2 regions of the Zymobacter palmae genome follow, and region 1 is predicted to be linked to the other one. Evidence: predicted binding sites of a transcription regulator. Region 1 holds the regulator's gene; the other holds the start of a gene.
The links. Region 1 encodes LexA, which represses DNA repair genes until DNA is damaged. Its sites were predicted from a motif close to TACTGTNTANNTANACAGTA; they were not measured.
Positions count from the first base shown of each region.

Region 1 (11,303 bases):
GCGTTGCCCGCCTGCAAGGCCAGCTCACCGTCTTCGCGCCCCCGTTTAGTCACGGCTGCTATCACTGTCTGTTCCCTGAAGAAGCCCCTGCCGCTCCCGGCCCACTGCCCATCCTCGGCCCATTGCCCGGCATCTTCGGGGCCATGCAAGCCCTTGAGGCCATTCGCTGGCTGGTCAACAACGATTCGCCTCTTACCCACACGATCACCTTGTTCGATGGTCAGCATCAGCACTGGCAGACCCTAGAACGTACCGCTCATCCTCACTGCTCTGTCTGTGGAACCCACTCATGACCACCACCATCACGCTCAACGGCGAACCTCGCACGCTGCCTCAAAACCCTCTGACACTGGCAGAGCTGCTCCTCCAGCTTGACGCTACCGCCCCCGGCTATGCCGTCGCACTCAACGGCAAGGTTGTGCCCCGCCAGCACTGGGAACAGCAGACCGTCAGCGGCGGTGATGCCCTGCTGCTGATCCAGCCCATCGCCGGAGGCTAAATGGCCCGCATGCCGCCACCGCGCCACTGCTAACGCTTTCGTTCACCTTCTGTCAGGACTCTTTTGTCATGCTAACCATTGCCGACTGCACGTTTTCTTCCCGCCTACTGATGGGTACGGGTAAATTCGCCACCCCAGCGCTGATGCTGGCCGCGCTGGAAGCCTCCGGCGCTGGGATGGTGACCCTTGCAATGAAGCGAGTGACCGCTACCGCCAACGAAGGCGATGTCTATGCGCCACTTAAGGCCAGCGGCATCCCGCTGCTGCCCAATACATCCGGCGCACGCACCGCCGATGAAGCCGTACTGGCCGCCCAGCTTGCACGCGAAGCGATGAACACACCGTGGATCAAACTGGAGATCCACCCCGATCAACGCTGGCTGCTACCCGACCCCATCGAAACGCTCAAGGCCGCCGAACAGCTGGTCAAGGAAGGCTTTGTCGTCATGCCTTACTGCAGTGCCGATCCGGTGCTATGCAAGCGACTGGAGGACGTCGGCTGCGCCGCAGTCATGCCGTTGGGTGCGCCGATCGGCTCCAATCAGGGGCTGTCTACGCGTGATATGCTGCGCATCATTATTGAGCAAGCACAGGTACCCGTCGTCGTCGACGCGGGTATCGGCCGCCCCAGCCAAGCGGTGGAAGCATTGGAAATGGGCGCCGATGCCGTACTGGTAAATACCGCCATCGCCTCGGCCGCCGATCCCGTGCAGATGGCCCACGCTTTCCGCCTCGCTGTCGAAGCAGGCGAACTGGCACGCTCTAGCCGCCCTGGCGCGGTCACATGGCAGGCACAGGCCTCCAGCCCGCTGACCTCTTTTCTCGACACGCTGAACTGAAGGAGCCTCACTGCATGAGCCGTTCATTTTTCGGTGAGCTGCACCAGCTCGACTGGCAGGACATCACCCTGCGCATCAATGCCATGACGGCAGCCGACGTTCAGCGTGCCCTGACCACCCCATCCCCGGACGCCCATGATCTGATGGCGCTGATCTCACCCGCCGCTGATGGGTTTCTCGAACAGATGGCCCAGCGTGCGCAGGCCCTTAGCCGCCAGCGCTTCGGCAGCACCATTGGCATGTACGTGCCGCTGTACCTGTCAAACATGTGCGCCAACAACTGCAGCTACTGCGGTTTCTCTTCGCACAACAGGATCACCCGCAAAATTCTGAGCGGAGAAGAGATTGAGCGGGAATGCGAGGCGATCAAGGCACTGGGGTTCGATCAGGTCGTAATCGTGACAGGAGAACACCCCAAGAAAGTCGGCATGGCGTACTTCCGCGAGCATCTGCCACGCATTCGCCGCCACTTCAGTCATCTGATGATGGAAGTGCAACCGATGCGAATTGAGGACTACACCGAGCTGCGCACGCTGGGTGTCGATACGGTGCTGGTGTATCAGGAAACCTACCATCCGGCGCTGTACGATCAGCACCACCTCAGCGGCTTCAAGACCGACTTCCAGTGGCGACTGGAAACCCCCGACCGGTTGGGCCTTGCCGGCATGAGCAAGATCGGTCTAGGTGCACTGCTTGGGCTGTCCGCCGATTGGCGCACCGACTGCTTCATGATGACGGAGCACCTACGCTATCTGCGCGAGCGCTATTGGCAGAGCCGCTTCTCGATATCGTTCCCGCGCCTGCGTCCCTGTGAGGGCGGCATCACCCCCGCGGCACTGGTTACTGAACGCCATCTGGTACAGCTCATCTGTGCCTATCGCATCGCATTTCCCGATGTCGAGCTGTCGCTGTCGACCCGCGAATCCGCACGCTTCCGCGACCATGTTGCGCCGCTAGGCATCACCAGCATCAGCGCGTTCTCCCAGACACAACCGGGCGGCTATGCCAATACCCACGATCATCATCTCGAACAGTTCACACCAGACGATCACCGTACCCCCGAGCAGGTCGCCGAGGCCCTGCGCCAGTCAGGGCTACAGCCAGTATGGAAGGATTGGGATGCCGGCTTCGGTCGCCAAGCACCTTCCATACGCTCGTCATCAGACAGCAGCGACACCCTGAGCGAACACCCGCATCCCGTGCGCCACACGCGCCCCGCCACCCACGAGGAGCAGCAGGCATGACCGTCACCTCAACGCTCACACGCCCCCACCTCGACCTATCCCTCTACCTGGTCACGATCAGCCTTGATGAACGTGATGATGATCGCATCGTTGCCACCTGCCAGGCAGCCGTAGAAGGCGGTGCCACGCTGATCCAGCTGCGCGACAAGCACGCCACTACGGAGCAGCGCAGCGCACTCGCGCGCCGCATCATCGACGCCATTGGGCGTGCCGTACCGGTATTGGTCAACGACGATATCAACGCGGCGATAGCGGCTGATGCCGAAGGCGCACATATCGGTCAGGACGACCTGCCCCCCACCGTTGCCCGCCAGCGCCTCGGCCCCGATCGACTGCTGGGGCTAAGCGTCCACAACGATGCCGAGCTGGACTATGCCCTTGCGCAACCCGCAGGTACGCTGGACTACATCGGGCTTGGTGCGGTCTACCCGACCCAGACCAAGGAAGTGAAGGTGCTAGGGATCGACGGTCTACGTCATCTGGCGGCACGCGCACACGCGCACGGCCTGCCTTGCGTAGCGATTGGCGGCATCGGCGGTGAGCGCCTCAGCGACATCGCCACCACCGAAGCCGACGGCATTGCCGTGGTCAGTGCGATCTGCGCCCAGCCCGACCCCGCTGCTGCCGCGAAAGCCCTGCTGACACGTTGGAAACAGGCGCACTAAAAGACTGCTTCATAACCTAAGTGATTGCTTTTGCCCTTTCCAAAGACGGTTTCTACCGCAATGTTGTGGTTTGAAATCCTCCTAATGACATGGGTATTAGCGTTATGAAACATGCTCTAAGCACTGCACAGCCAGACCTCCGTGTCTTGCGGCATATCAACCGCTCGGCACCGCACCACTGGCAAAAACAGAAAAGGCGAGCCTCCGCAATGGAGAGCTCGCCTTTTCTTATCCTCGCCACGGATAGTCCGCTGTGCTACGACGTGCGGCGATGCCGCCGCAGCCTAACCAGTTCACAGCACAAGAGTGCCAGACAGGCCAGCACCAGTGGCAGCAGTACATAGATCGCGCGGTACAGCAGAATGGCCGCCAGCAGTGGTGCTTCACCTACTGAGCCTTTGAAAGCCGACAGAATGATCATCTCAAAGACGCCAAACCCGCCGGGAATATGGCTCAATACACCCGTCGCCAGCGCCAGCAGATACACCATCATGAACGTGGTGAAGGGAATATCGCCCGGAATCAGCAGGTACAGCACAGCCGACGCACAGATGACATCTAGCAGCGTAATCAGCAGCTGCAACGCGGACAGCACCATATTGGGCAGGCGAAACCGCCAGTGCCACAGATGAAACTGACGCGTGAACGGCGTCGGACAGTGCGCAGACCGGCGCGTGGCCAGAATGCCAACCAACAGCAGATAGCCCACCAGCACAGCAATGCCTATGCCAATAACCCAGCTGCGTGACAGGTGCAGTGCCTGCGCGGCCGCATCGACGTGAATCAGCGCCGCAACAGCGGCCAGTGGTGGCAACGCACAGCCCAGCGCTAGACTGACGAATGCCGACATACGCGCCACGTCGGCCGGTTCTATGCCGTGAGGAAAGTAGAGCCGATAACGCACCGCGCCGCCCGACAGCATTGACAGCCCAATCGCATTGCCCACTGCTGATGCGCATACACCCGCCATGACCAGCGCTCTCGACGGCACGCTGACGCCAGCATAGCGCGTCGCCGACCATTCATAGCCCAACAGCATCACATAGCTGCCGACCGCTGCCAGCACGGCCCCCACAATCCACTGTGGCGGCACGGCTATCAGCGCCGCATGCAGTTGGCTCAGATTAATGCTTCTGACCATCGACCAACAGGCATACACCGCGCCGATGAAGATCGCCACGATCAGGGCTACCCCCAGCTGGTGGCGATACTTCATCAGACGGCTCGACAGCTTCGACAGATTGCTCATTGAAAGATAGGCCTCACATTCAAAGTCACGGTCGAAGCGCCCTCACTGCGCACGCTCATGGGCAAGCGCCCTTATAGCCCTTTGGGCGCGAAAATACCCGGCGCGTTGCGCCAATAGCCCTTGTAGTCCATGCCGAAGCCGAACACGTAACGGTCTTCGACTTCCAGACCGCAGAAGTCGGCCTTCAGACCCGGCACGGCCTTGCGATCATGTTTCTTGTCGACCAGCACCGCAGAGGAGACGCTTGCAGCACCCGCTTCGCGGCAGTACTCCAGAATAGCCGCCAGCGTGGCACCTTCATCGAGAATATCGTCGATGACGACCACATGACGTCCTTTCATCGGCCGCTCGGGGGAAACGCGCCAGAACAATTCCCCACCGCTGGTCTTGCCGCGGTAGCGCGTCGCGTGCAGGTAATCGATTTCAAGCGGGAAGCCGAGACGCGTCAGCAAGTGACCCGTCGTGATGAGGCCACCGTTCATGACGCAGAAGCACAGCGGCAATTTGTCACCCAGCACTTCCGTCATGCGCGTCGCCATGGCGTCGAGTGCGGCGTCCACTTCTTCTTGCGTGACCAGACAGTCAGCCTGCGCCATCAGCGCATTCATATCCTGCACGTGGCGATGAGAATCAAAAATCGGATCGTCTTGCATTGCCAGAGTCTTGTTCAAATGTAAGTGGGATACGGCACTACCATGCCGAAAACAGAACACCTGACGAAGCCGGAGCCAGGTCAGGTGACGAGCGAAGCACATGGAGACAGCGGGCGCACCGCCTGAGCAAGCACACTATCGCTGCTGGCGGTATGCCGATGGCGCGGATACACAGTCCTTCGGACACGCGTTTGCCCGGAAGGTTTTCCCGGCGGCACGTTTTCCCTCTGATCCAAAGAAAAGAAGCCTCGTGCCGAACTGAAGTTCACGCATGCCACATGAGAACAAAACGCGCCCCATTCCCGTGCGGCGACTATTCTACCCCATAACGCGCCGTATGCTGCAATTGACTTGCGTGGCAGAATACACTGGATATAATCACAGAGATATTATTTCATCCAAGACGACAAGGCCTGTCATGACGAAACCACTCACTCGTCGCCAGCAGGAAGTCTTTGACTTCATCTGCGAGACGCTCGATACGCTGGGATATCCACCTACACGGGCAGAGATTGCGCGAGCGCTGGGGTTCCGCTCTGCCAACGCCGCCGAAGAACATCTGCGCGCCCTGAAACGCAAGGGCGTGATCGAAATGATCGCGGGCGCGTCACGCGGCATCCGCATCATCAAGCGCGACGAAGCGGCACCGACCGATACGCTGGCCATTGTAGGTCAGGTTGCGGCGGGTAGCCCTATTCTCGCCACCGAACACGTCGACCGCTACTGCCCGCTGTCGCCAGACTTCTTCTCGCCACGCGCGGATTATCTGCTGCGCGTCAAAGGGGTGTCGATGCAAGATGTTGGCATTCTGGATGGCGACCTGCTGGCGGTGCACAAGACGCAGGACGTGCACAACGGCCAAATCGTCGTGGCTCGCCTGGGCGATGACGTAACAGTCAAACGCTTCGAGCGTCAGGGCAATCATGTTCGCCTGATCGCAGAGAACCCGGACTTTGCACCGATTGAGGTGGATGTCACCCGCGATGCGCTGGAAATCGAAGGTATCGGGGTCGGCGTCATCCGCGGCGATCAGGGTCTGCACTGATCCCTCGCGATACGTCTAGCCGTAGATAGGTACACAAAAGGCGGGCAGGCCGTGTGAATCGGCCTGCCCGCCTTTCTTTTATTCTGTGCCGCGCCGATCATGGTGATCATCGGCATGACCTAGGATTCGCCCCCTAGGCACTCCCGCACACTATCTACTGAGCGCGGCTCATCGTGCAACCTGCTTAGAGCATGTTCCATAACGCCAATACCCATGTCATTGAAGGGCCTTCAAACCACAACATTGCGGTAGAAGCCTTCTATTTCAGAAAGGGTAAAAGCGATCACTTAGGTTATGAAACAGTCTTTTATTAATGCACGGTCACCGACTCTTCTTCGTCCTGCTCACTCAGCGTATCGTCACCGTCCCACAGCATCGAACGCGTGATAGCGTGGTCGATCATTTCCCGTGCGACATCGAAGCGGCTTCGCTGCAGCAGCTCCAGCGCCTGCTCGGAAAATCGAATGCTAACCAAAGGAGCTTCATCATCGCTATCGGTAGAACGAAGCACGACCTCACCGTCTGGAAGCTCTACGATCTCGAGAATCGCATTGTCGATCATGAATCACCTCTCATGGTAAAAAAACGACCATAGCGATTAGCGCCATGGTCGTTGTCTGACCACAGGGTACCACGACAGCGCAGCCCGTGCGACAGGCGAGGCGCAAGAATACCGCAGCACCATGCTCGGTGCGTTAGCACCGTGATGCCTTCATATTCCAGTAGATAGGCGCAGATACCCCTACCATTTTCTCGACAGTTCAGCGCTGATACGAATCAAGCCGCGACCTTGTCAGCCAGCGCGGTGATGGCCTGTGCTACCTCGTCGAACGCGACACGCTGATGAGGTGGTGTGGCCGGCTGGAATTCACCCACAACGACCGAGTGTGCTGCGCGGGCCAGCATGGCCTGATCGTTAAGGTCATTGCCGAAGATAATCGCCTGCTCGGGTGCAATCGCCAGCCGATCCAGCGCATTCACCTTATCGGTCTGACCGGGCATCAGATCGAAGCAGTGATCGAAACGGTGGAGCTTTTCGACGACATTGAAGGGCTGAGCACTCAGGTACTCTAACAGCGGTTCCCGCAGCGCCATATCGAGAATCAGGATCTTGTTAACCCCTTGCGCCATCACTGTATCGCGCTCGGCGGGAGGGAACGTGACGTTCAGTGAACGCACATAGTCGTGGAAATCATGCGCGATGGGCGAGAAACCGTACTGCCAGTGACTTTCCACTACATAGGCCGCACGGGCATTATCCAGCCACCCCAGCATGCTTGCCGCACTGTCGGCGTCGAATTTTTCATTGATCATAAACTCGCCGCGCTGCCACGCCATCCCACCATTACACCCCACCATCACAGCGTCATGCAGTTCATCTGGCAGCAGCGGCAGCATATCGCGCACAGGCCGTGCGGAAGCGAAAACCACCTGATAGTGTTCGCGCAGCGCCAACAGCGCCTCGGCGACGGAAGATGAAATCGGTTGCCCCGCCTGACTGATCGTACCGTCGATATCAAAAATAGCGTAACGCATGATTTTCCTTGATAAGTCGTACTGGATGAGAAGGAAGGTAGCCGCCCACGATCGCGCGCTATATTCTCCGTCGGCAACCCTGCATGTGCATAGAGAGCACCATGCGATTGTTTTCCGGCCGCTCAGTGCGCTTGAACGGAAGAGAACGTATTCATGACCATCACCCCTGCCAGAATAAGTACTATACCGATCAGCGCTGCGGCATCCAGCTTCTGCTGGAAAAGTGCCCAACCAATCAGCGTGGTCAGCACTACCCCCAATCCCGCCCAGACGGCGTAGGCAATACCCAGCGGCAAATACCGAAGCGTCAACGACAAGAAATAGAAGGCGCAACCGTACCCCACGACCACCAGCACTGAAGGCCACAAACGCGAAAAACCGTTGCTGGCCTTAAGCGCAGACGTTGCAATCACTTCCGCCACTACGGCAACCACTAGAAACAGCCACCCTTGCATGACGAATGCTCCTTCAGCGATGGTCATAACAGCCCTTTCATACCCTATTACGGTGATACAGGGAATGCGCGTTCACCACTCTAACGCGGTGTGTCTTACATGTTGATGAAGAGAAACTACCCGACACAAACGTTCAAGGCGCTCACCCTAGCGACTTGATAAAGCCGTACGGCAAGCGCCTTGATAAACAGACACCTACGAAGTGCCAAGCCACGTCAGCGGCCCAGCGCCATGTTCTTGAGCGACATCTCAGCAGAAGCGCGATGACTCCCGCAACCCATTGGCCAGCACACGCAATGCGACTAACTGATCTTTGAGCTGCGCTACACGTTCACCCACAGACAGCGTGGTGGCGATTAACCCTACCGTTGCCGGGATGTGCCCCGTACGCCGCTGTTCTAAGCGAAGATACAGCGCATACAACTCACCGTTCGCCGTCAGCAATGCACGCTCCAGCAGACGTCGTTCCTGAAGTGTGTCGGGCAGCGCGTTTAGCATCTGCTGCCACGGCCCAGCGTCGAGCGATTGGGGCGCCGCCAGTTCGGCCACCAGCGCTGCTAGGCTCTGCTCGGCCAATACCAGCGCTCCGGATTCACAGGCCTGCTGCAGCGCCCCGTCCAGCGACAGGGCGTGCGATGCCAACAGCTCAGCATCATACATCAAGCGCTGGGTGCGGCGTGACGGATCAATATCCATCACTTCGCACTCTTAGCCGGCTTACGCTTATCTTCTACAACCCACCGCCCGTCGACGAAAGAGGCGCGCCAGCCGGTAGCCTTACCGTTGTCTTCAGTCATCACGTACTGCTCCTTGCTCTTACGCGAGAAGCGGATCTGTGCGGGACGACCGTCCGGATCGGCCACAGGCGCATCCAGCAGGAAGTGGTATTTTTCAGGCAGCGTTTCGCGATGCGGCTGCAGTTCCAGCACCAACGGTGCCCGCGTTTCACGCTTGCGAGGAAACTGGCTCGCGGCGAGGAACAGGCCACTGGCCCCATCACGCAGGACATAGTGATCCTCCACCTTCTGACAGGCCAGTTCCGGCATCGGAATCGGATCCATCTTCGGCGGTGCCGCTTCACCGCTCTTCAGCAGCTTGCGCGTGTTCTTGCAGTCATCGTTGGTGCAGGCAAAATACTTGCCGAAACGCCCAGCACGCAGCTGCATTTCCGATCCGCACTTATCGCATTCAAGCGTCGGACCTTCATAACCTTTGATGCGGAAGCTGCCGTGTTCGATTTCATACCCGGCACAATCAGGACTGTTACCGCAGACGTGCAGTTTGCGGTGTTCGTCGACCAGATAGCTGTCCATCGCCGTGCCACAAATAGGGCAACGGTGCATGGCGCGCAGTGCATCCGTTTCGGCTTCATCACCGGCATCCGCCGCTACGGCTTCTTCACCTGGCAGCAGGTCAATGGTCTTTTTGCAACGTTCCTTGGGCGGCAGGTTATAACCGGAGCAGCCAAGGAAGACCCCTGTCGATGCCGTACGGATCTGCATATGACGACCGCAGTCCGGGCATTTGATATCGGTATCGACCGGCTGATTGGGGCGCATACCGTCATCGCCGCTGGCCTTGTCGAGCTCGGCCTTAAAATCGCCATAGAACGTATTGAGCAACTGCAGCCAGTCGCGCTGGCCTTCGGCGACACCGTCTAGGCTGCCTTCCATACGCGCGGTAAAGCTGTAATCAAGCAGATCCTGGAAAGACTCGACCAAGCGGTCGGTCACGATTTCGCCCAGCTTCTCGGCGTAGAAACGACGGTTCTCCAGCCGCACGTAGCCGCGATCCTGAATGGTCGAGATGATCGACGCATAAGTGGATGGGCGACCGATGCTGCGTTTTTCCAGCTCCTTGACCAAGCTGGCCTCGGTGTAGCGCGCCGTCGGCTTGGTGAAGTGCTGCTCAGGGTCGAGACCATCCAGCGTCAGCGCCGTGCCTTCTTGGATGTCCGGTAACTGTTGATCTTCCGCACTGCGGCTGCTCGGCGGCAGCACGCGCGTATAACCGTCGAACTTCAGTACGCGGCCGCGCGTACGCAGTGTGTAGCCATCGGCATCTACGGTCAGCGCCGTCGACAGATAGCGCGCAGGCACCATCTGGCAGGCCACGAACTGGCGCCAGATCAACTCGTAGAGGCGTTCCGCGTCACGTTCCATGCCGCTCAGCTGCGAGGTCGCACGCTTCACGTCGGTCGGGCGGATCGCCTCGTGCGCTTCCTGTGCGCCCTGCTTGCTGGAATAGCGCACGGGAGCGTCGGGAAGGTACGCATCGCCATATTCAGCAGCGATATGATCACGCACCTGCTCCACGGCATCCTGTGACAGGTTGGTGGAGTCGGTACGCATATACGTGATATAGCCCGCTTCATACAAGCGCTGAGCCAGCATCATGGTCTTCTTGACCGAAAAGCCTAAGCGACCACTTGCCGCCTGCTGCAACGTCGACGTAATAAAGGGAGCGCCGGGCTTGCTGGACGTCGGGCGGTCTTCACGCTTGGTGATCGCCAGAGTCGCATCGTACAGCCCCGCGATGCGCGACAGTGTCTCTTCTTCGCTAACAGGACGGAACGGCTCACCGTTTTGGCGCACGAGCTCGAAGTTCAGTACGTCGTCCTTGCCATAGCGCAGACGCGCCATGACGTCCCAGAATTCCTCAGGAACGAAGGCACGGATCTCACGTTCTCGCTCAACGATCAGACGCACCGCCACCGACTGCACGCGGCCGGCTGACAATCCGCGGGCCACCTTACCCCACAGCAGCGGCGACAACATGAAGCCCACCACGCGGTCGAGGAAACGCCGTGCCTGCTGGGCGCGGACGCGTGGCATCTGCAACTCGCCCGGCGACTGGAAGGCCTGCTGGATCGCGTTCTTAGTGATCTCGTTGAACACCACACGCCGGAAACGGCCTTCATCACCACCGATGGTCTCGCGAAGGTGCCAAGCAATGGCTTCCCCCTCGCGGTCAAGGTCGGTTGCGAGATAGATAGCGTCGGCCTTGCGGGCCAGACGTTTCAGTTCGTCGACGACTTTTTCCTTGCCCGGCAGAATTTCGTAGTGCGCTTCCCAATCATGATCAGGATCGACGCCCATGCGACGAATCAACTGCTCGT
Region 1 covers NZ_AP018933.1:2,108,618-2,119,920, forward strand. Annotated here, with positions in the region: gene ZBT109_RS09420 (HesA/MoeB/ThiF family protein) at 1-293, shown strand, start outside; gene thiS (sulfur carrier protein ThiS) at 290-499, shown strand; gene ZBT109_RS09430 (thiazole synthase) at 568-1,338, shown strand; gene thiH (2-iminoacetate synthase ThiH) at 1,353-2,582, shown strand; gene thiE (thiamine phosphate synthase) at 2,579-3,247, shown strand; gene ZBT109_RS09445 (lysylphosphatidylglycerol synthase domain-containing protein) at 3,504-4,496, opposite strand; gene ZBT109_RS09450 (hypoxanthine-guanine phosphoribosyltransferase) at 4,568-5,149, opposite strand; gene lexA (transcriptional repressor LexA) at 5,568-6,194, shown strand; gene ZBT109_RS09460 (hypothetical protein) at 6,505-6,756, opposite strand; gene ZBT109_RS09465 (HAD-IIB family hydrolase) at 6,972-7,730, opposite strand; gene ZBT109_RS09470 (DMT family transporter) at 7,853-8,185, opposite strand; gene ZBT109_RS09475 (DUF6586 family protein) at 8,435-8,881, opposite strand; gene topA (type I DNA topoisomerase) at 8,881-11,303, opposite strand, start outside.

Region 2 (11,303 bases), 150 kb from region 1:
GTGTTGCTAAATACAACCGTCTGCTGGTTATCGAAAGCCAGCTGGGCGCTAAAGCACCTTACAATGGCCGTAAAGAAATCAAAGGCCAGCAGTAAGCTGCTACAGGCGTAGTGGTGGCTAGCTGCCGCTAAGTCTGGCACGACAGTTGTAATGAACCCCGTCTTCCCTTTGGGAAGGCGGGGTTTTGCGTTATGGACTTTGCAGAAATAAATAAAGGTGAGATTCTGTGCCACCTGCCACCTGCCACCTGCCACCTGCCACCTGCCACCTGCCACCTGCCACCTGCCACCTGCCACCTGCCACCTGCCACCTGCCACCTGCCACCTGCCACCTGCCACCTGCCACCTGCCACCTGCCACCTGCCACCTGCCACCTGCCACCTGCCAACAGCCAACAGCCAACAGCCAACAGCCAACAGCCAACAGCCAACAGCCAACAGCCAACAGCCAACAGCCAAGTTGAATGTATAGTAAGGGCGTGCAGATAACGGTTGTGATGAATGGCGTCAGGCGTCAGTAGGGCAGCGTGGGCGTTGCCTATCTTCTTGCCTGTGCTTATTGATTTGATAAGGCATTGAATGCGTGCCTGTCTTGTTTGGGGCTGCGTACGTTTGGATTGGTTGTATATGTGCTTTTTCTTCTGGGGGCTTTCAAGCAGGCATGTTGAAGCTGCTTTTTTATAGCGGACACGGCGGGCTGTTTGGCTTACGAGAGAAAACGGGGGAGGCAAGTGCACACGTCGGTAGAGCCGAAATGCGCACTTGGAAAAGCCTTAACGTTCCAGATATTGCAGCTTGTCGGGTTTACCGTCCCACTGCGCTGCGTCTGCCAGCGGATCGCGGCGCTCGGTGATGCTGGGCCATATTTCGGCCAGCTCGCCGTTCAGCGCAATGAAGGATTGCTGGTCTTCGGGCACTTCATCTTCCGAGAAGATCGCCTTGGCAGGGCACTCTGGTTCACACAGTGCGCAGTCGATGCATTCATCAGGATGAATGACTAGGAAGTTCGGCCCTTCGCGGAAGCAGTCTACCGGGCAGACTTCAACGCAGTCCGTGTACTTGCAGCGAATACAGTTTTCAGTAACTACAAATGCCATGATGACGGTCCTTGTGCTCTGACGGGAATCAGTCAGAGCTGTCCATATTTGCATATGCAGGATACGCCCAGAAGCGGGTATCTCTGTTCCTAAACGGTCGCTCCGCTACTCTCGAGCATGCCGAGCGACCTTCATATTTGGCTATAGGGAGTTCTTTATAGCCGTGCCTTGAGCGCATAGAGCGCGTCCAGTGCTTGGCGTGGGGTCAGATCGTCCACGTCCAGTTCCGTCAGCGCGATCACAGCAGGATGGGGCTCTGCTGTGAAGAGGTCATTCTGCTGAGGCGTGGGCTCTTGTACATGCATAGCCGTTGTTGTTGCGGCGGGTAAACCAGAACCGCTTTCCAGCTGCGCCAGCCGGAAGCGTGCTCGCTCGATGACGCTGCGTGGAACGCCTGCGAGCTGAGCGACCTGAAGACCGTAGCTCTGGCTTGCCGGGCCGGGTTCGACGCGGTGCATGAAGGCGATTCCTTCGTCGTGTTCAGTGGCGGTCAGGTGCAGGTTGCCAACACCGGTGATCTGCTGCTCCAGCGCAGTCATTTCAAAGTAGTGCGTCGCGAACAGGGTGAATGCGCGTCGCTGAGCCAGCGCTTCGGCAGATGCCCACGCCAGCGATAGGCCATCGAACGTACTGGTGCCGCGACCGATTTCATCCATCAATACCAAACTGTATTCTGTGGCATTGTGAAGAATGTTGGCCGTTTCGGTCATTTCGACCATGAAGGTCGAGCGGCCTCCGGCAAGGTCATCTGACGAGCCGATACGGGTGAAGATGCGGTCGATAGGGCCGATGATGGCATGGCTTGCAGGTACGAAGCTGCCAGTATAGGCCATCAGCACGATCAGAGCATTCTGGCGCATGAACGTCGATTTACCCCCCATGTTGGGGCCAGTAATGACGTGCATGCGCAGGGTATCGTCAAAACGCAGATCGTTGGGTACGAAGGGGTGCGATGAGACATGTTCGACGACCGGATGGCGTCCATCTCGGATGTCGATGCCGGGGGCTGTAGACAGCGTTGGGCAGGTCATATCGAGTGCGATTGCACGCTCGGCAAAGCTCATCAATACGTCAAGGCTGGCCAGGGCCTGTCCTGTTGCCGACAGCAGATTCAGATAAGCGTTGAGCGTATCGAGCAGCTCTTCATACAGCAGCTTTTCGCGGGCCAGCGCGCGGGCGCGGGCTGAAAGCACCTTGTCCTCAAACTCTTTCAGTTCGGGAATGATGAAGCGCTCGGCATTCTTGAGCGTTTGGCGGCGGATATATTCGACGGGAGCACTCTGTGCCTGACTGCGTGGGAGCTCAATGAAGTAGCCGTGAACGCGGTTGTAGCCCACCTTGAGGTTGGACAGGCCGGTACGCTCGCGCTCTCGGGTTTCGAGTCGCACGAGGTAGTCGCCGGCATGTTCGTGCAGATCACGCAGCTCGTCCAGCTCCTTGTCGAAGCCTTCTTTGATGACGCCCCCGTCACGTATCACGGCGGGCGGGGTGTCGATGATAGCGCGCGTTAGTGTGTCCTGTAACTGCGGGTACGCAATGATGTGCTTGCGCAGAGTGTCCAGTAGGCTGCCATCGGGAATGGGCTTCAGTAGCGCCGCTACTTCGGGCAGTGCCACGAGGGCGTCACGTAGGCGGGCCAAGTCGCGAGGACGCGCGCTGCGCAGTGCTACACGGGCCAGAATGCGCTCGACGTCGCCGATCTGCTTCATCGGAGTGCTCAGCTCTGTCAGCAGATCGCTGTCAATCAGACGCTGCACGGCCTGCTGGCGAGCATGGACCTGTTGCTGCTGACGAAGGGGGCGATTGAGCCAGCGGCGCAGTTTACGAGCCCCCATGGCGGTCAGTGTCGAGTCGAGTACGCTGGCGAGCGTATTGTCCGCCGTGCCTGATAGATTGGTATCTATCTCAAGATTGCGCCGGCTGGCAGCATCAATGACGACCGCATCGTTGCGTTGTTCTATTTCGAGTGCATTGACGTGCGGCAACGCTGCGCGCTGAGTATCGCGTGCATAGTTCAGCAGAGCCCCTGCCGCACAGACGCCATGAACGAAGTGTCCCGCACCGAAGCCGTCCAATGCATTGACCTTGAGCTGATCGCAGACAAGGCGGTGAGCGGTGTCGTGATCGAAGTGCCAGTCGCTCATGTGACGCAGGCCTGGCATACCGTCGATCGACTCCGGCAGTGTCAGCGATTCAGGGACCAGCAGCTCGGCAGGCGATAGGCGCTGCAGCTCGGCCAGCATTTCTCCGTCGCCGTCCACTTCGAGAGCACCGAAACGGCCACTGGCCACTTCCAGCCAAGCGATACCCCACTGCGGTTCGTGTGTGCGCGGTTTAGGGTGGCAGCACAAAGCGACCAGCAGGTTGTCGCGCCGCGCATCCAGCAGTGCTTCATCGTGCAGCGTGCCCGGGGTCACAATGCGAACGACCTTGCGTTCGACAGGGCCCTTGCTGGTCGCTGGGTCGCCGATCTGTTCGCAGATGGCAACGGAAACGCCAAGGCGAACTAGGCGAGCCAGATAGGATTCTACGCTGTGGTAGGGCACGCCAGCCATTGGAATGGGGTTGCCTGCCGATTGACCGCGAGCGGTCAGGGTAATATCCAGCAGTTCGGCTGCCCGTTTGGCATCATCGAAGAACAGCTCATAGAAATCCCCCATGCGATAGAACAGCAGAACGTCGGGATGTTCTCGTTTGATCTTCAGGTACTGTGCCATCATTGGCGTATGCTGGCGTGTCGCGTTTGAAGTCATGAGCGTGCTATTGCCTGGACATTGACAAGTGGAAGAAGGTGGCGTGTCCGTGAACGGACAGTGGTCGCTGCGGTCAGATTGCCGTCGATGGTTATGCTATCGTGAACACTCGCATTACTGACGGATTTTATTTGCAGGCTGACCAAGCCCGTAAGGGTAACATGATCGCGTGCGTGCTTCGTACTCTCGGCGCTTGTCTAGGGATAGAAGTCACGATTCGGTCAGGCTGCAGCAAGGCATCGGCAAGGAGCAGTGATCATGAAGGCCCAGATCATGCAGGTAGCGGAAGAAGTGGGGCATTTGGCGCGACAGTTGGGTATTGTCGTTACAACCGTGGAGTCCTGCACGGGAGGTCAGGTGGCGGGTGCAATTACGGATATTCCCGGCAGCTCGCGTTGGTTCGAAAGTGGCTTCGTGACCTATTCTAATGACGCCAAGCAGCGGATGGTTAATGTCAGCGCCGATAGCCTGCGCGCACAGGGGGCGGTCAGCCAAGTCGTCGTCGAGGAAATGGTCACGGGAGGCTGCCGAGTCAGTGGCGCCAAGCTGGGCGTGGCCGTGAGCGGTGTGGCTGGCCCGGATGGCGGCAGCGAACAGAAGCCTGTGGGCACGGTATGGATGGCATGGGGTGATGGCGACACGGCATTTGCGCACTGTTTCCATTTTGAGGGTGATCGCGTTCAGGTGCGTCAGGCCAGTGTGCTGGCGGCCTTAAAGGGACTGCGTTCTTGGCTGGCGTTGTTGCTGCAGGAGGAGCCGGATATTGCTTCGGCAATGAAAGAAAAGTACGACTCTGCATTGCAATGAGAAAGCGTGTCCCTATAATACCACTGTATATATACACACGTCACAAGCTCCGTGGGGTGTCATGGGCAGTCGGCTGCCCGCACTCCTTTGTCAGCTGGGGCAAGGGGCTTTGAATTTCCAACCGTCAAGTCCTTTACCACATTTGACGATGAAGGCAGGTGGGCTGGCACGCCCAGTACCGGAACCATTTTTTGAAACGGAACATACTCATGGCTCAAGACGAAAATCGCACCAAGGCGCTAAACGCAGCGCTCTCTCAGATCGAACGCCAGTTTGGCAAGGGCGCGGTCATGCGCCTGGGCGAAGCGCCGAGTACCGTTATGCCGTCGGTTTCCACAGGCTCGCTGGGTCTGGATATCGCACTGGGCATCGGTGGTCTGCCTTATGGCCGTATCATCGAAATCTTCGGGCCGGAATCTTCCGGTAAGACCACCATCACTCTGTCCGTCATTGCACAGGCGCAAAAGCAGGGCAAGACCTGTGCCTTCATCGACGCCGAGCATGCACTGGATCCGAGTTACGCGGCTAAGCTGGGCGTTAACCTCGACGACCTGCTGGTCTCGCAGCCCGATACCGGTGAACAGGCGCTCGAAATCTGTGACATGCTGGTCCGTTCGGGTAGCGTTGATGTCATCATCGTCGACTCCGTTGCCGCGCTGACACCCCGTGCCGAAATCGAAGGTGAAATGGGTGACGCTCATGTAGGTCTGCAGGCACGCCTGATGTCTCAGGCGTTGCGTAAGATCACTGGGCATATCAAAAACGCCAACTGCTTGGTCATGTTCGTCAACCAGATCCGTATGAAGATCGGCGTTATGTTTGGCAACCCGGAAACTACGACGGGTGGTAACGCGCTGAAGTTCTACGCCAGCGTACGCCTCGATATCCGCCGCATCGGCTCTGTCAAGCAGGGTGACGAAGTCGTGGGCAACGAAACACGCGTCAAGGTTGTGAAAAACAAGGTGGCACCGCCTTTCCGCCAGACCGAATTCCAGATCATGTATGGTCGCGGTATCTACCATGCCGGCGAAGTCATTGATCTGGGCGTACAGTGCGGTCTTATCAACAAAGCGGGCGCATGGTACAGCTACAACGGTGACAAGATTGGCCAAGGTAAAGCCAATGCGGCGCAATATCTGGAAGATCACCTCGACATTATGAAAGAGATCGAAGATCAGGTGCGTGCTCAGCTGCTGCAAACCTCAGAGCCTCACAGTGCCGATGCTGCTAAAGCAGAAGCCGACGTCGAAGTGCAGGAAAAGAGCGACGACGATCTGGCCTGATCAGTACTGACGTAATTCGAAGCCGATGGGGTGTTATGCCTCATCGGCTTTTTTGTATCTTGATCAGTCTTGCTGAACGGCTGAGCCTGACCGGGTTACAAAAAAACAGACTGAAATCGGGCGGTAAGGAAATAGATAAAGGAGGTTGAAAATGGAAAAGCGTTCATCACCTTGGCGGCGGTCCTCTGAGATGGCACCGCAAACGGTGACGACACTGATGGAATATGCCGTCGGGCTGCTCGCGCGCCGTGATTACAGTGTTGCTGAGTTGCACGACCGCCTAGGGCGTCGCACAGAGGATGGGGCGCTGATTGAGTCCGTAATTGACAGTCTCCAGCAGCAAGGCCTTCAATCCGACACACGCTTTGCCGAGGTGTTTGTGCGCAGTCGGATATCGCGTCGCCACGGCCCGTGTCGCATCCTTAATGAATTAATGTTGAAGGGTATTGAGGGGGCCGCCGCTCGTGCGGCGCTGCAGGCAGCAGATGCGGATTGGTATGCGCTGGCCTGCGAGGCACTTGCTGCTCGATTTTCTGCACCGGGCAATGATCTGCGTGAAAAGGCAAAACGACAGCGCTTTCTGGCGGGAAGGGGATTCGATGGTGACCAGACACGCCACGCACTTTCCTGCGCATGGTCGCCGGAAATGGACAATTAATCTGCCTCAGTGTTGCAAAAAACGCCTGCAAGATGAACTTGTCTGTGATTATTGGTATTTTTTGTTGCATCAGGGACTCTTCATTAGGGCCTTGATGGGGGTATACTCACTACAATCGTGCATGCTTTCTGTGGCAAAATCGCCTACTCGCAAACTATTTCTGCATGAAATGGTACGACATGGTAGTGCGGTGGCAGTGTCATCGTCATGCGGCAATTCTCATTACCGGCAGGGTATACATGAAAAGCGCAGATATACGCCAGGCGTTTCTTGAATTCTTCAAGCAGCATGGTCATACCGAAGTCCATTCCAGCTCCCTGATTCCCAACAATGATCCGACGTTGCTGTTCGTGAACGCGGGTATGGTGCCGTTTAAGAACGTTTTCCTCGGTCAGGAAAAACGCCCGTACGTACGTGCCACCTCGGCGCAGCGTTGTGTCCGTGCCGGCGGTAAGCACAACGACCTCGACAACGTTGGCTACACCGCGCGTCACCACACGTTTTTTGAGATGCTGGGTAACTTCAGCTTTGGTGACTATTTCAAGCGTGAAGTCATTGGGTTCGCATGGACGTTCTTGACAGATGTACTGAAACTGCCAAAAGATCGCCTTTGGGTAACGGTACACGTCACTGACGACGAAGCCGCCGACATCTGGATCAATGAGATCGGTGTACCGGCAGACCGCCTAACGCGCCTTGAGGAAGATAACTTCTGGCAGATGGGTGATACCGGTCCGTGTGGCCCTAGCTCCGAGATCTTCTACGACCACGGCCCTGACGTAGCGGGTGGTCCTCCTGGTTCTCCTGATGAAGACGGCGACCGTTATATCGAGATCTGGAACCTCGTGTTCATGCAGTACGATCGCGATGAATCCGGCAACCTGAATCCGCTGCCGCGTCCGTCCATCGACACGGGGATGGGGCTTGAGCGCATCGCTGCTGTCATGCAGGGCGTGCATTCCAACTATGAAATCGACCTGTTCCAGAATCTGCTCAAGGCTGCTGCTGAGCTGACCGGACAGGCCGATATCAATCAGCCGTCACTGCGCGTTATCGCCGACCATATCCGTTCATGCTCCTTCCTGATCAGTGATGGCGTTATGCCGGGCAATGAAGGCCGTGGCTACGTGCTGCGTCGTATCATTCGTCGTGCCGTGCGTCACGGTCACAAGATGGGCGCGCGTGAACCGTTCTTCCATAAGCTGGTAGCCACGCTGGACGCCGAGATGGGGCAGGCCTATCCGGAACTGCACAAGCAGAGCGAACATATCGCGCGGGTACTGCTGAAAGAAGAAGAGCAGTTCGAGCGTACGTTGGATCACGGCATGAAGCTGCTGGATGAGTCCATTGCGGCGCTCGACGGCAACGTGTTGTCGGGTGACACCATCTTCAAGCTCTACGATACCTATGGTTTCCCCTACGATCTGACCGCAGACGTGGCGCGTGAGCGTGGCATCGTGCTTGATGAGAAAGGGTTTGAAGCGGCACTCGAAGAACAACGTGCGCGTGCGCGTGCGGCAAGCAAGTTCTCTGCGGATGCGCAGACTGTCATCGATATTGATACGCAGACCGATTTTGTCGGCTATGAGCATACGGAAGGCGAAGGCCTGGTACTGGCGCTGCTGGACAGCGAAGGTCAGCACTGCGACCAGTTGACGGACGGGCAGGAAGGTACGGTTGTACTGGATCACACGCCGTTCTACGCCGAGTCGGGCGGTCAGGTCGGTGACACCGGGGTGCTGGTCGCGGAAGGCGTCTGCTTCCGTGTGACCGATACCTACAAGAACGCGGCAGGCCAGTGGTTCCATCGCGGTCAGGTCGAGAACGGCGCGGTAAGCGTTGGGCTGAGTGTTACGGCTGACGTTGATGACCTGCGTCGTGACGACATCCGTCGCAACCACTCTGCCACTCACCTGCTGCATGAGGCACTGCGTCGCGTGCTGGGCGATCATGTTCAGCAGAAGGGCTCACTGGTAACGCCTGATCATCTGCGTTTCGACTTCAGTCACTTCGAAGCAGTGACGCCGGAGCAGCTGCGTGAAGTCGAGCAGATTGCCAATGCTGAAATCCGTGCCAATACGCCGGTCACGACACGTATCATGAGCGTCGACGATGCGCGTGCGCTGGGCGCACGTGCACTGTTCGATGCCAAATACGGTGAGGACGTGCGCGTGCTGACGATGGGGCGTGAGGATTTCTCCATCGAGCTATGCGGCGGTACACACGTTGCGCGTACGGGTGATATTGGCCTTTGTCATATCGTCTCCGAGGGCAGCGTGGCATCGGGCATCCGTCGTATCGAAGCGGTAACCGGTAAGTCTGCGCTGGATGCTTTCCTTGCCAAAGAAGACAGCATTGGGCGTATGGCCGCTGCGCTGAAAGCGCGCCCGGAACAGTGTGAGGTGCGCTTGGAAGCGGCACTGGCGCATCAGCGCGATCTGGAACAGGAACTGACGCGCCTGAAATCACGTCTAGCGCACTTTGCCAGCCAAGAGCTGGTCGAGCAGGCCCGCGACGTTGCTGGTGTGAAGCTTCTGGTGGCCACGCCGGAAGGCATCTCCAGCAAGGAACTGCGCGGCATGGTGGAAACGCTGCGTCAGAAACTGTCTTCAGGTGTCGTGCTGCTGTCCGTTGTCGACGGTGACCGCGTCAGCTTGGCGGCAGGCGTAACGGCAGATTTGACCGACCGCGTCAAAGCGGGGGCATTGGTCAACGCTGTGGCGTGTCAGGTCGGCGGCAAAGGCGGTGGTCGTCCTGACCTTGCTCAGGCCGGCGGTAACCAACCTGAACACCTGCAACAGGCATTGGCAAGCGTCGATGCATGGCTGGTCGAGCAGCTTCAGGCATAACGTAACGTGACAGTAGGGAAGGCGGCCGTGTGGCTGCCTTTCTGTTTGTCATGTATGGGGCCCAACCGATAATCGAATAAATAAACCGAATAGAAGGACTGTCATGGCGCTATACGTACAAAAATTTGGCGGCACCTCGGTAGGCTCCATCGAGCGTATTCGCGCGGTAGCAGAGAAAGTAAAACGCTTTCGCGAAGATGGGCATCAGATCGTCGTCGTCGTTTCGGCCATGAGCGGTGAAACCAACCGTCTGCTGGGACTGGCAAACGACATTTCCGAGGAACCAAATCCACGAGAACTGGATGTTTTGGTCTCTACCGGTGAACAGGTCACAATTTCGCTGTTGTCGATGGCGTTGCAGTCGATAGGAGTAGAAGCGGTGTCCTATACCGGGGCACAAGTGTGCATCCATACCGATACAGCCCACACGCGTGCGCGCATCAGCCATATCGACACCGACCGTCTGCGTCGCGATCTGGATGCTGGGTGTGTCACCGTGGTGGCGGGTTTCCAAGGTATGGATGAAAACGGCGAGATCACGACACTGGGACGTGGCGGCTCCGATACGACGGCAGTAGCGCTGGCGGCTGCACTGAAAGCAGACGAATGTCAGATCTATACCGATGTGGATGGTGTGTATACGACCGACCCGCGCGTATGCGCGCATGCCCGTCGTCTTGACGCCATTACCGTAGAAGAAATGCTTGAACTGGCTAGCCTTGGCTCCAAGGTACTGCAGATTCGTTCCGTTGAATTTGCAGGCAAGTACAATGTGCCGCTGCGCGTATTGTCATCGTTCGAAGAAGGTCCTGGTACATTGATCGTTGCGGAGGAAGAACACTTGTCAACGCATAACATGGAAGCGCCGCAGATATCCGGAATTGCGTTTAGCGTCAACGAAGCGCAGATCACCCTGCGCAAGATGCCCGACGTCCCCGGTATCGCTTCCCGCATTCTTGGCCCGATTGCGCAGGCCAATATCGAAGTCGATATGATCATCCAGAACATCGCTATTGAAGATGAGCGTACCGATTTCACCTTCACCGTCAGCAAACAGGACTTCCGTCAGGCGTGTCGTCTGCTGGAAGAACAGGTTGTGCCGACGCTGGGTGGTGAACTGCGTGGAAACGAACGCATCGCAAAAGTGTCTCTGGTAGGCGTGGGTATGCGTTCGCATGCGGGTGTGGCCGATCAGATGTTCCGGACGCTGGCCGCCGAAGGCATCAACATTCGCATGGTCTCGACGTCTGAAATCAAGATTTCCGTCATCATCGACGAGAAATTCACGGAACTGGCGGTACGTGCATTGCATACGGCTTTCGGGCTGGATGCTGAACCTCGGGAAGTGTGATCCCGAGCATTGTCATTAGACGGCAACGTCTGCAGCTGCCTCTTATATAGTATAGGGGGTAGCATGTGCGGCTTTTGCACGGATGCTCTACAGTGAGTCATTACGAGCAAGGCATTTAGGTAGTGCCGTGGACACGATGTCATGGTCTGACCTTGCGTGCGGGGCTTCTCCTAAGGAAGCCTCGTACGTGTGTTTAGACGGTGCTGCATGCAAGAACAGGAAACATAACGTCGTATAAGACAAAGGAGGTCCAGATGCTCATTCTGACTCGCCGCAGTGGCGAGACACTCATGATCGGCGATGACGTCAGCGTTACCGTCCTGGGGGTCAAAGGAAACCAAGTGCGTATTGGTGTAGAAGCGCCTCGCGATATTCTTGTGCATAGAGAGGAAATCTATCAGCGCATCCAGAACGAGCGTTCTCAGGAGAAGAGTGACACTGACGAAGAATGAGCCGATGTTGCAAGAATGCACGGCTGGTGCGGCCTGCGGTGCCGCTGAAGGCCTG
Region 2 covers NZ_AP018933.1:1,958,720-1,970,022, reverse strand. Annotated here, with positions in the region: gene eno (phosphopyruvate hydratase) at 1-95, shown strand, start outside; gene fdxA (ferredoxin FdxA) at 772-1,095, opposite strand; gene mutS (DNA mismatch repair protein MutS) at 1,251-3,848, opposite strand; gene ZBT109_RS08860 (CinA family protein) at 4,107-4,655, shown strand; gene recA (recombinase RecA) at 4,865-5,938, shown strand; gene ZBT109_RS08850 (regulatory protein RecX) at 6,090-6,596, shown strand; gene alaS (alanine--tRNA ligase) at 6,836-9,445, shown strand; gene ZBT109_RS08840 (aspartate kinase) at 9,549-10,796, shown strand; gene csrA (carbon storage regulator CsrA) at 11,051-11,248, shown strand.
Region 2: recA (recombinase RecA) is a predicted target of LexA. The motif match lies at 4,677-4,696, and genes of this name have one in related genera.